DNA from 2 places in the Planococcus alkaliphilus genome. Region 2 is predicted to be linked to the other one. Evidence: a T-box and tRNA genes for the amino acid it is inferred to sense, from the RefSeq annotation. Region 2 holds a T-box; the other holds one or more tRNA genes.
The links. A T-box is a leader RNA that pairs with one kind of tRNA and senses whether it is charged. The one in region 2 lies ahead of alaS (alanine--tRNA ligase), so its partner is inferred to be a tRNA-Ala.

Region 1 (4,390 bases), 260 kb from region 2:
ACTCAACTTATTGGAAAGGCCCTTTTTGTTACTTGACCTTGTTGACCGAAATTTTCAAAAACGATATATTAGAATAAATTTATATATAGCTAAAGTGAGGTGAACCAATGAGACCAATAATAATCGGAGTAATCGCTGCCTTCTTTTTCGCTTTCACATTCGTTTTCAATGCCAGTATGGAAGCAACAGGTGGAAGCTGGCTCTGGAGCGCATCTTTACGCTACATCTTTATGATCCCGTTTCTTTTAGTGATAGTACTGGCACGCAGAAACTTAATTCCTCTCTTTAAGCAAATGAGAAAGGCCCCCATGAGCTGGCTGCTATGGAGTTTTATCGGGTTCGTACTTTTCTATGCGCCATTATGCTTTGCCGCAGCCTATTCACCCGGCTGGCTTATTGCTGGAACTTGGCAGATAACGATCATTTCGGGCTCATTGCTTGCCCCTCTTTTTTTCTATACAATACAAACAGCAAAAGGCCAAATCCAATTGAGAGAAAAAATTCCTTATAAAGGATTAGCTTTTTCTTTTCTTATTTTGCTAGGAGTTATTATCATGCAACTAGAACATGCACAAGAAATCCCTCTTCAAACGTTTTTAATGGGATTTTTGCCCGTTTTAGTCGCCTCCTTCGCCTTCCCATTGGGCAACCGGAAAATGATGGCGCTTTGCAATGACCAGCTAGACGCTTACCAGCGCGTTCTTGGAATGACTTTAGCAAGTCTTCCTTTTTGGTTGGTGTTATCTTTCTTTGCACTAGCAACTGAAGGACTCCCAAGTATAAACCAAAGCTTGCAATCGCTAATAGTAGCAGTGAGTTCTGGTGTCATAGCTACAGTTCTGTTTTTTAAAGCTACCGATTTGGTTCGAAAAGATATGAAAAAACTAGCGGCAGTAGAAGCGACACAGTCACTAGAAGTGCTTTTTGCGTTATTTGGCGAAATTCTTATCTTATCGATCGCTTTGCCTACACCACTTTCCTGGGTTGGCATTGCCATCGTCATGGCTGGCATGATTATCCATAGCCAGCTCTCTGCAATCAAACTAACCCGGAACACAAACATAGAGACCTTAACTAAAAAGCAGCCGCTTTAAAATAAACAGCTGCTTTTTTTACGCAAAAAAAAATGCCATGCAAATGAATGCATGACACTTTTATATGACCCCTACGGGATTCGAACCCGTGTTACCGCCGTGAAAGGGCGGTGTCTTAACCGCTTGACCAAGGGGCCAATTACTGGCGGAGAAGGAGGGATTTGAACCCTCGCGCCGGTTTCCCGACCTACACCCTTAGCAGGGGCGCCTCTTCAGCCACTTGAGTACTTCCCCAGTATGGCTCCGAAGGTAGGACTCGAACCTACGACCATCGCATTAACAGTGCGGTGCTCTACCACTGAGCTACTTCGGAATGGTGGGCCTAAATGGACTCGAACCATCGACCTCACGCTTATCAGGCGTGCGCTCTAACCAGCTGAGCTATAGGCCCATATGTATAATGGAGCGGGTGAAGGGAATCGAACCCTCATCATCAGCTTGGAAGGCTGAGGTTTTACCACTAAACTACACCCGCATAAATGGTGGGTCAGGACGGAATCGAACCGCCGACACTTAGAGCTTCAATCTAATGCTCTACCAACTGAGCTACTGACCCACATTTGAAAGATAAAAAATGGCGGTCCCGACCGGGATCGAACCGGCGATCTCCTGCGTGACAGGCAGGCATGTTAACCGCTACACCACGGGACCATTTGGTTGCGGGGGCAGGATTTGAACCTGCGACCTCCGGGTTATGAGCCCGACGAGCTACCGAACTGCTCTACCCCGCGATAATAATATTGATATTAGTTTCTTCTATTATATAGAAGTTTTAAAAAGGATAGTCCACACATTTTTTATAAAGATGGAGGAGGAAGAGGGATTCGAACCCCCGCGGGATTTGACTCCCCTGTCGGTTTTCAAGACCGATCCCTTCAGCCAAACTTGGGTATTCCTCCGTGATAATAGGTAAATGGTGGACCTTGCAGGACTCGAACCTGCGACCGGACGGTTATGAGCCGTCTGCTCTAACCAACTGAGCTAAAGGTCCTAAAAAAGTGGCGGCAGAGGGGATCGAACCCCCGACCTTACGGGTATGAACCGTACGCTCTAGCCAGCTGAGCTACGCCGCCAGGATCTTTATAATATATAGTTGGTGGAGCCTAGCGGGATCGAACCGCTGACCTCCTGCGTGCAAGGCAGGCGCTCTCCCAGCTGAGCTAAGGCCCCATTGAATGGTCGGGAAGACAGGATTCGAACCTGCGACCCCTTGGTCCCAAACCAAGTGCTCTACCAAGCTGAGCTACTTCCCGAACTTAAATGCTGAGTGTAAAAATATGGCGCGCCCGAGAGGACTCGAACCTCTAACCGCTTGATTCGTAGTCAAGTACTCTATCCAATTGAGCTACGGGCGCTTATTCATGATGAAAACCTGACGGTTTTTTCTGCAAACAAAGATGGTGCCGAGGACCGGAATCGAACCGGTACGGTAGTCACCTACCGCAGGATTTTAAGTCCTGTGCGTCTGCCAGTTCCGCCACCCCGGCATGGGTCGGCTTTGAATTGCTGCAAAAAATTGGAGCGGAAGACGGGGGTCGAACCCGCGACCTCCACCTTGGCAAGGTGGCGTTCTACCACTGAACTACTTCCGCAAAAATGGTGCGGGTGAAGGGAGTCGAACCCCCACGCCCGAAGGCGCTAGATCCTAAGTCTAGTGCGTCTGCCAGTTCCGCCACACCCGCGTGGCAATAATGAAATTAAAATGGTGAGCCATGAAGGATTCGAACCTTCGACCCTCTGATTAAAAGTCAGATGCTCTACCAACTGAGCTAATGGCTCTCATGAAAAGTGGTGCCGGAGAAAGGACTTGAACCCTCAACCTACTGATTACAAGTCAGTTGCTCTACCAGTTGAGCTACTCCGGCGAAAGAGAAAAAATGGTGGAGGATGACGGGATCGAACCGCCGACCCTCTGCTTGTAAGGCAGATGCTCTCCCAGCTGAGCTAATCCTCCAGTATGTATGCCCAGCGACGTCCTACTCTCACAGGGGGAGACCCCCAACTACCATCGGCGCAAAAGAGCTTAACTTCCGTGTTCGGGATGGGAACGGGTGTGGCCTCTTTGCCATCATCACTGGACTATTTGATTTTTGAAAGACAAGTTTTATTATACCAATTCTGACTGGTATTTCAAGCTTTTTTTAAAAAAACTTTTGCCTTATTCTTTCAAAACTGGATATTCGACATGAAACCAACGCAACGCGCTCTTCAGAAAGCCATTTTGGTTAAGTCCTCGATCGATTAGTATTCGTCAGCTGCACGTGTCGCCACGCTTCCACCTCGAACCTATCTACCTCATCGTCTTTGAGGGATCTTACTTGCTTGCGCAATGGGAAATCTCATCTTGAGGGGGGCTTCGTGCTTAGATGCTTTCAGCACTTATCCCGGCCACACATAGCTACCCAGCGATGCCCTTGGCAGAACAACTGGTACACCAGCGGTGTGTCCATCCCGGTCCTCTCGTACTAAGGACAGCTCCTCTCAAATTTCCTGCGCCCGCGACGGATAGGGACCGAACTGTCTCACGACGTTCTGAACCCAGCTCGCGTACCGCTTTAATGGGCGAACAGCCCAACCCTTGGGACCGACTACAGCCCCAGGATGCGATGAGCCGACATCGAGGTGCCAAACCTCCCCGTCGATGTGGACTCTTGGGGGAGATAAGCCTGTTATCCCCGGGGTAGCTTTTATCCGTTGAGCGATGGCCCTTCCATGCGGAACCACCGGATCACTAAGCCCGTCTTTCGACCCTGCTCGACCTGTACGTCTCGCAGTCAAGCTCCCTTGTGCCTTTACACTCTGCGAATGATTTCCAACCATTCTGAGGGAACCTTTGGGCGCCTCCGTTACTCTTTAGGAGGCGACCGCCCCAGTCAAACTGCCCGCCTGACACTGTCTCCCACCCCGATCAGGGGTGTGGGTTAGAATTTCAATACAACCAGGGTAGTATCCCACCGACGCCTCCTCCGAAGCTGGCGCTCCGGGCTCAAAGGCTCCTACCTATCCTGTACAAGTTGCACCAAAATTCAATATCAGGCTACAGTAAAGCTCCACGGGGTCTTTCCGTCCTGTCGCGGGTAACCTGCATCTTCACAGGTACTATAATTTCACCGAGTCTCTCGTTGAGACAGTGCCCAGATCGTTACGCCTTTCGTGCGGGTCGGAACTTACCCGACAAGGAATTTCGCTACCTTAGGACCGTTATAGTTACGGCCGCCGTTTACTGGGGCTTCAGTTCGCACCTTCGCTTGCGCTAAGCACTCCCCTTAACCTTCCAGCACCGGGCAGGCGTCAGC
Region 2 (4,390 bases):
TGCTTGAATCGAGCCAGCGCGACGAGATATCCATGGAAGCAATTTCCAAAGCGATGATCGAGCTGAATGAAGAAAGCAAAGTGGCGGGCGAAGAAACCCGCCTCTATTTGCCGTCCTTGTATTATTCGGAAGTCGGCATTGCGACAAAACTCGAAACTTTGCTTGGCTCGCAGGCAAACCGGGACCGTTTTCCGGCGTCAGAAGTACGGCGTGCGCTCGGTGAAGCGGAAGAGCGGCTCGGGGTGAATTATGCCGAAACGCAGATTGAAGCGATAGACGGCAGCATCAATTCTTCTGTCATGATATTGACTGGGGGACCGGGTACTGGGAAGACGACGGTAGTCCGCGGCCTCGTCGAAGTGTATGCGGAACTGCACGGCTTATCGCTCGATCCGAAAGACTACGCGAAGAAAAAAGAGCCGTTTCCCATCATTCTCGCTGCTCCGACCGGCCGCGCTGCAAAGCGCCTGAGTGAATCGACGGAACTTCCCGCCATGACGATCCATCGCTTGCTCGGCTTTAACGGCCAGGAAAAAGAAGAAGAAACGGAAAAGGAAATCGAAGGGCGTTTGATCATCATCGATGAAATGTCGATGGTTGATACGTGGCTTGCGCATCAATTGCTGAAAGCTGTTCCGGACGATGCCCAGATCATTTTTGTCGGAGATCAGGACCAACTGCCGCCAGTCGGACCGGGCCAAGTGCTGCGCGACCTGCTTGAATCAAAACGCATTCCGACGGTCGAGTTGAAAGACATTTACCGCCAGACTTCCGGATCGTCGATCATTGAACTTGCCCACCAAATGAAAAAAGGCCAATTGCCTGCAGATATTACAGCAAAAACATCAGACCGTTCGTTTATCAAAGCAGGTGCGGATCAAATAGCTTCTGTCGTCGAGAAAGTGGTCAAGAGCGCCTTATCAAAAGGGCATTCGATCAAAGACATCCAGGTGCTTGCGCCGATGTACCGGGGTCCGGCTGGAATCGATGCCTTGAACCGCATGATCCAGGAAATGGTCAACCCGAACCCGGATGGTTCACGAAAAGAACTGGTCTTCGGCGACATCACGTACCGGATCGGCGACAAAATCCTGCAGCTAGTAAACCAACCGGAAAGCAATGTCTTCAACGGGGATATGGGTGAAGTGATTGCGATTCTAAAAGCGAAAGAAACGGTGGAGAAGCAAGACATGCTCGTCGCGTCATTTGACGGCATTGAAGTGACCTACCAGCGCAGCGACTTGAACCAGTTGACGCTCGCGTATTGCTGTTCGATCCATAAAGCACAAGGATCGGAATTCCCGACAGTCATTATGCCGGTCGTCCGCGGCTATATGAAAATGCTGCGGCGCAACCTTCTTTATACGGGCATCACCCGCAGCAAAGATTTTTTGATTCTTTGCGGAGATCCGCAAGTGTTCCGCTACGGAGTCGAACGGACTGATGATGTGCAGCGAATGACGACACTGAAGAAACGGCTTCAATTGTCTGCGGAAGAACCTGTGCAGGAAACGGCTGTTGCTGAAAAGGCGGCGATGGTTGAATCAGTGCCTGTCGCTAAAACAGAACCTGCGATTGCCGAAGCTAAAACGGCTGCGGCAAAGTCAAAAGGCCCGGCAAGTTTGACGAATGAAAATGTCCACGTCATCCATCCGCTCGTCGGCATGCAAGGCGTCACACCGAAAGATTTCATGGAAGTGTAAGGGGCGTTCGCTTACGGCGAGCGTTTTTTTCTTGAAGATTTCCGGATAGAAGCATATTTCTTTAGCTTCTGGGCGTATTTTCTGGATAACTGTGCGTATTTCCACTTTAACCGGGCGTATTTCGGCCATTACCAGGCGTATTTCAAAATTTTGCGGATAATCGCTGCTATTGACACACCTAAACCTTTTTCTATATAATTCAATTTATAGTAAACAACACATTGATGGAGACAGTATAATTTTGCAGTTGACCAGAAAAAGGTTCCATAGGCTGGAAGAACCTTCTGCTTGCGATTTTAGAAAGCTACTCCGGAGTGCAGCTAATCCCTGCCGTCACGCCGCGTTAAGGCATAATGAGAGACACGGATGTTTTCCGTGTAATTAGGGTGGTACCGCGAATTAAAGCCTTCGTCCCTTGCGCAAGCGCAAGAGATGGAGGCTTTTTATTGTGCCCTCGCCTAGCGCTTGCAGCCTACCTAGCTTTAGCCAAAAGAATCGAGGAGGAATTAAGATGAAAAACATGAAAGCTGCAGACATCAGAAGATTGTATATCGAATTCTTTAAAGAAAAAGGCCACGATCAAGAACCGAGTGCACCTTTAGTCCCGTTCGAAGATCCTTCCTTATTGTGGATCAACAGCGGTGTAGCAACTTTGAAAAAATATTTTGACGGACGCGTGATTCCGGAAAATCCGAGAATCGTCAATGCACAAAAATCGATCCGGACAAACGATATCGAAAATGTCGGGAAAACGGCGCGCCACCATACTTTCTTTGAAATGCTCGGAAATTTCTCGATCGGTGATTACTTCAAAAAAGAAGCGATCCACTGGGCATGGGAATTTCTGACGGACGAAAGATGGATGGGCTTTGACGCTGAAAAGCTTTCTGTAACGATCCACCCGGAAGATGAAGAAGCTTACAGCATCTGGCTAAATGAAGTCGGTGTGCCGGCTGAACGCATCATTCGGTTGGAAGGGAATTTCTGGGATATCGGAGAAGGCCCAAGCGGCCCGAACTCGGAAATCTTTTATGACCGCGGCGAGAAATACGGCAGCGACATGAATGACCCGGAATTGTATCCAGGCGGGGAAAACGACCGTTACCTGGAAGTATGGAACCTGGTATTCTCCCAGTTCAACCATAATCCGGACCATACGTATACGCCGCTTCCGAAACAGAACATCGATACCGGAATGGGGCTTGAACGCATGGCTTCTGTCGTTCAAGACGTTCCAACAAACTACGATACAGATCTTTTCACGCCGATCATTGCTAAAACGGAAGAAATTTCAGGCAAGAAATACGGCGAAGACGGGGATGCTGATATGGCATTCAAAGTCATCGCTGACCATGTCCGTACAGTCGCATTTGCAATCGGAGACGGAGCGCTTCCGTCCAATGAAGGACGCGGATACGTTCTGCGCCGCCTACTTCGACGGGCTGTCCGCTATGCGAAAAAATTGGGCATCGAAAAGCCGTTCATGTATGAACTTGTGCCGGTTGTCGGTGAAATCATGAACGATTTCTACCCTGAAGTGACGGATAAACAGGATTTCATTATCCGCGTCATGAAATTGGAAGAAGAGCGTTTCCACGAAACTTTGCATGATGGCTTAGCGATTCTTTCGACAGTCGTCGAGCAGCAAAAAGCAGCGGGCCATTCTGAAATTCCTGGCGAAGATGCATTCCGTTTGTATGATACGTACGGATTCCCTGTTGAATTGACAGAAGAATATGCGGAAGAAGAAGGCATGTCGATTGACCATGCTGGATTTGAAGCAGCGATGCAAGCGCAGCGCGACCGTGCACGCAGTGCGCGTCAGAACGTCAACTCGATGCAGACGCAATCGGAAGTACTCGGGAATATTAAAGAAGCGAGCGAATTTATCGGCTATACACAAACAGTAGCGGATGCAAAAGTTCTCGTCATTATCAAAGACGGTGAGTTAGCTGAAAGTGCGCATGAAGGGGAAGAAGTGCAAGTCATTCTGGACCAGACGCCTTTCTATGCAGAAAGCGGCGGGCAGATTGCCGACCACGGAAAATTGACGAACGACTTAGTGAAAGCGGTGGTTCTCGATGTGAAAAAGGCGCCAAATGGCCAAAACCTCCATTCAGTTCGAGTGGAAACCGGTGAATTGACGAAAGCATCGGTCCACGCCCAAGTGGATTCAAGTGAACGTCGCCATACGGTCAAAAACCATACGGCAACCCACCTATTGCACCAGGCATTAAAAGATACATTAGGAACACACGTCAATCAGGCAGGTTCATATGTCGGTCCAGATCGCCTGCGTTTCGACTTCTCCCATTTCGGGCAAGTGACAAGTGAGGAACTGGAAAAGATTGAACGAATCGTCAACGAAAAAGTCTGGGAAGGCATTTCGGTTCAGACCGGCTACCATAATCTGCAAGAAGCAAAAAACATGGGAGCTATGGCTTTATTTGGTGAAAAATACGGAGATGTCGTTCGCGTCGTTGAAATTGGCGGCTATTCGCTTGAACTTTGCGGCGGTGTCCATGTAACAAATACAGCTGAAATCGGCGTCTTCAAAATTGTTTCGGAAAGCGGAATCGGAGCAGGCATCCGCCGTATTGAAGCGGTAACAGGCAAAGGCGCTTATGAAAACTTGAAAGAAAGCGAAAACTTGCTTGAAGAAACAGCGGCCTTGATGAAATCTTCAA

Region 1: it has a tRNA-Ala gene. The T-box ahead of alaS (alanine--tRNA ligase) is inferred to sense a tRNA for this amino acid. The anticodon was not compared.

What each region holds. Positions count from the first base shown of each region.
Region 1 covers NZ_CM168060.1:1,260,801-1,265,190, reverse strand. The annotation lists gene AC2EXB_RS06595 (DMT family transporter) at 108-1,094, shown strand; tRNA gene AC2EXB_RS06590 (tRNA-Glu) at 1,160-1,231, opposite strand; tRNA gene AC2EXB_RS06585 (tRNA-Ser) at 1,238-1,328, opposite strand; tRNA gene AC2EXB_RS06580 (tRNA-Asn) at 1,333-1,407, opposite strand; tRNA gene AC2EXB_RS06575 (tRNA-Ile) at 1,409-1,485, opposite strand; tRNA gene AC2EXB_RS06570 (tRNA-Gly) at 1,496-1,569, opposite strand; tRNA gene AC2EXB_RS06565 (tRNA-Phe) at 1,575-1,650, opposite strand; tRNA gene AC2EXB_RS06560 (tRNA-Asp) at 1,670-1,745, opposite strand; tRNA gene AC2EXB_RS06555 (tRNA-Met) at 1,749-1,825, opposite strand; tRNA gene AC2EXB_RS06550 (tRNA-Ser) at 1,901-1,993, opposite strand; tRNA gene AC2EXB_RS06545 (tRNA-Ile) at 2,009-2,085, opposite strand; tRNA gene AC2EXB_RS06540 (tRNA-Met) at 2,094-2,167, opposite strand; tRNA gene AC2EXB_RS06535 (tRNA-Ala) at 2,189-2,264, opposite strand; tRNA gene AC2EXB_RS06530 (tRNA-Pro) at 2,271-2,347, opposite strand; tRNA gene AC2EXB_RS06525 (tRNA-Arg) at 2,373-2,449, opposite strand; tRNA gene AC2EXB_RS06520 (tRNA-Leu) at 2,493-2,581, opposite strand; tRNA gene AC2EXB_RS06515 (tRNA-Gly) at 2,612-2,686, opposite strand; tRNA gene AC2EXB_RS06510 (tRNA-Leu) at 2,692-2,776, opposite strand; tRNA gene AC2EXB_RS06505 (tRNA-Lys) at 2,798-2,873, opposite strand; tRNA gene AC2EXB_RS06500 (tRNA-Thr) at 2,884-2,959, opposite strand; tRNA gene AC2EXB_RS06495 (tRNA-Val) at 2,973-3,048, opposite strand; rRNA gene rrf (5S ribosomal RNA) at 3,058-3,173, opposite strand; rRNA gene AC2EXB_RS06485 (23S ribosomal RNA) at 3,316-4,390, opposite strand, start outside.
Region 2 covers NZ_CM168060.1:1,519,558-1,523,947, forward strand. The annotation lists gene recD2 (SF1B family DNA helicase RecD2) at 1-1,703, shown strand, start outside; T-box leader at 1,916-2,122, shown strand; gene alaS (alanine--tRNA ligase) at 2,215-4,390, shown strand, end outside.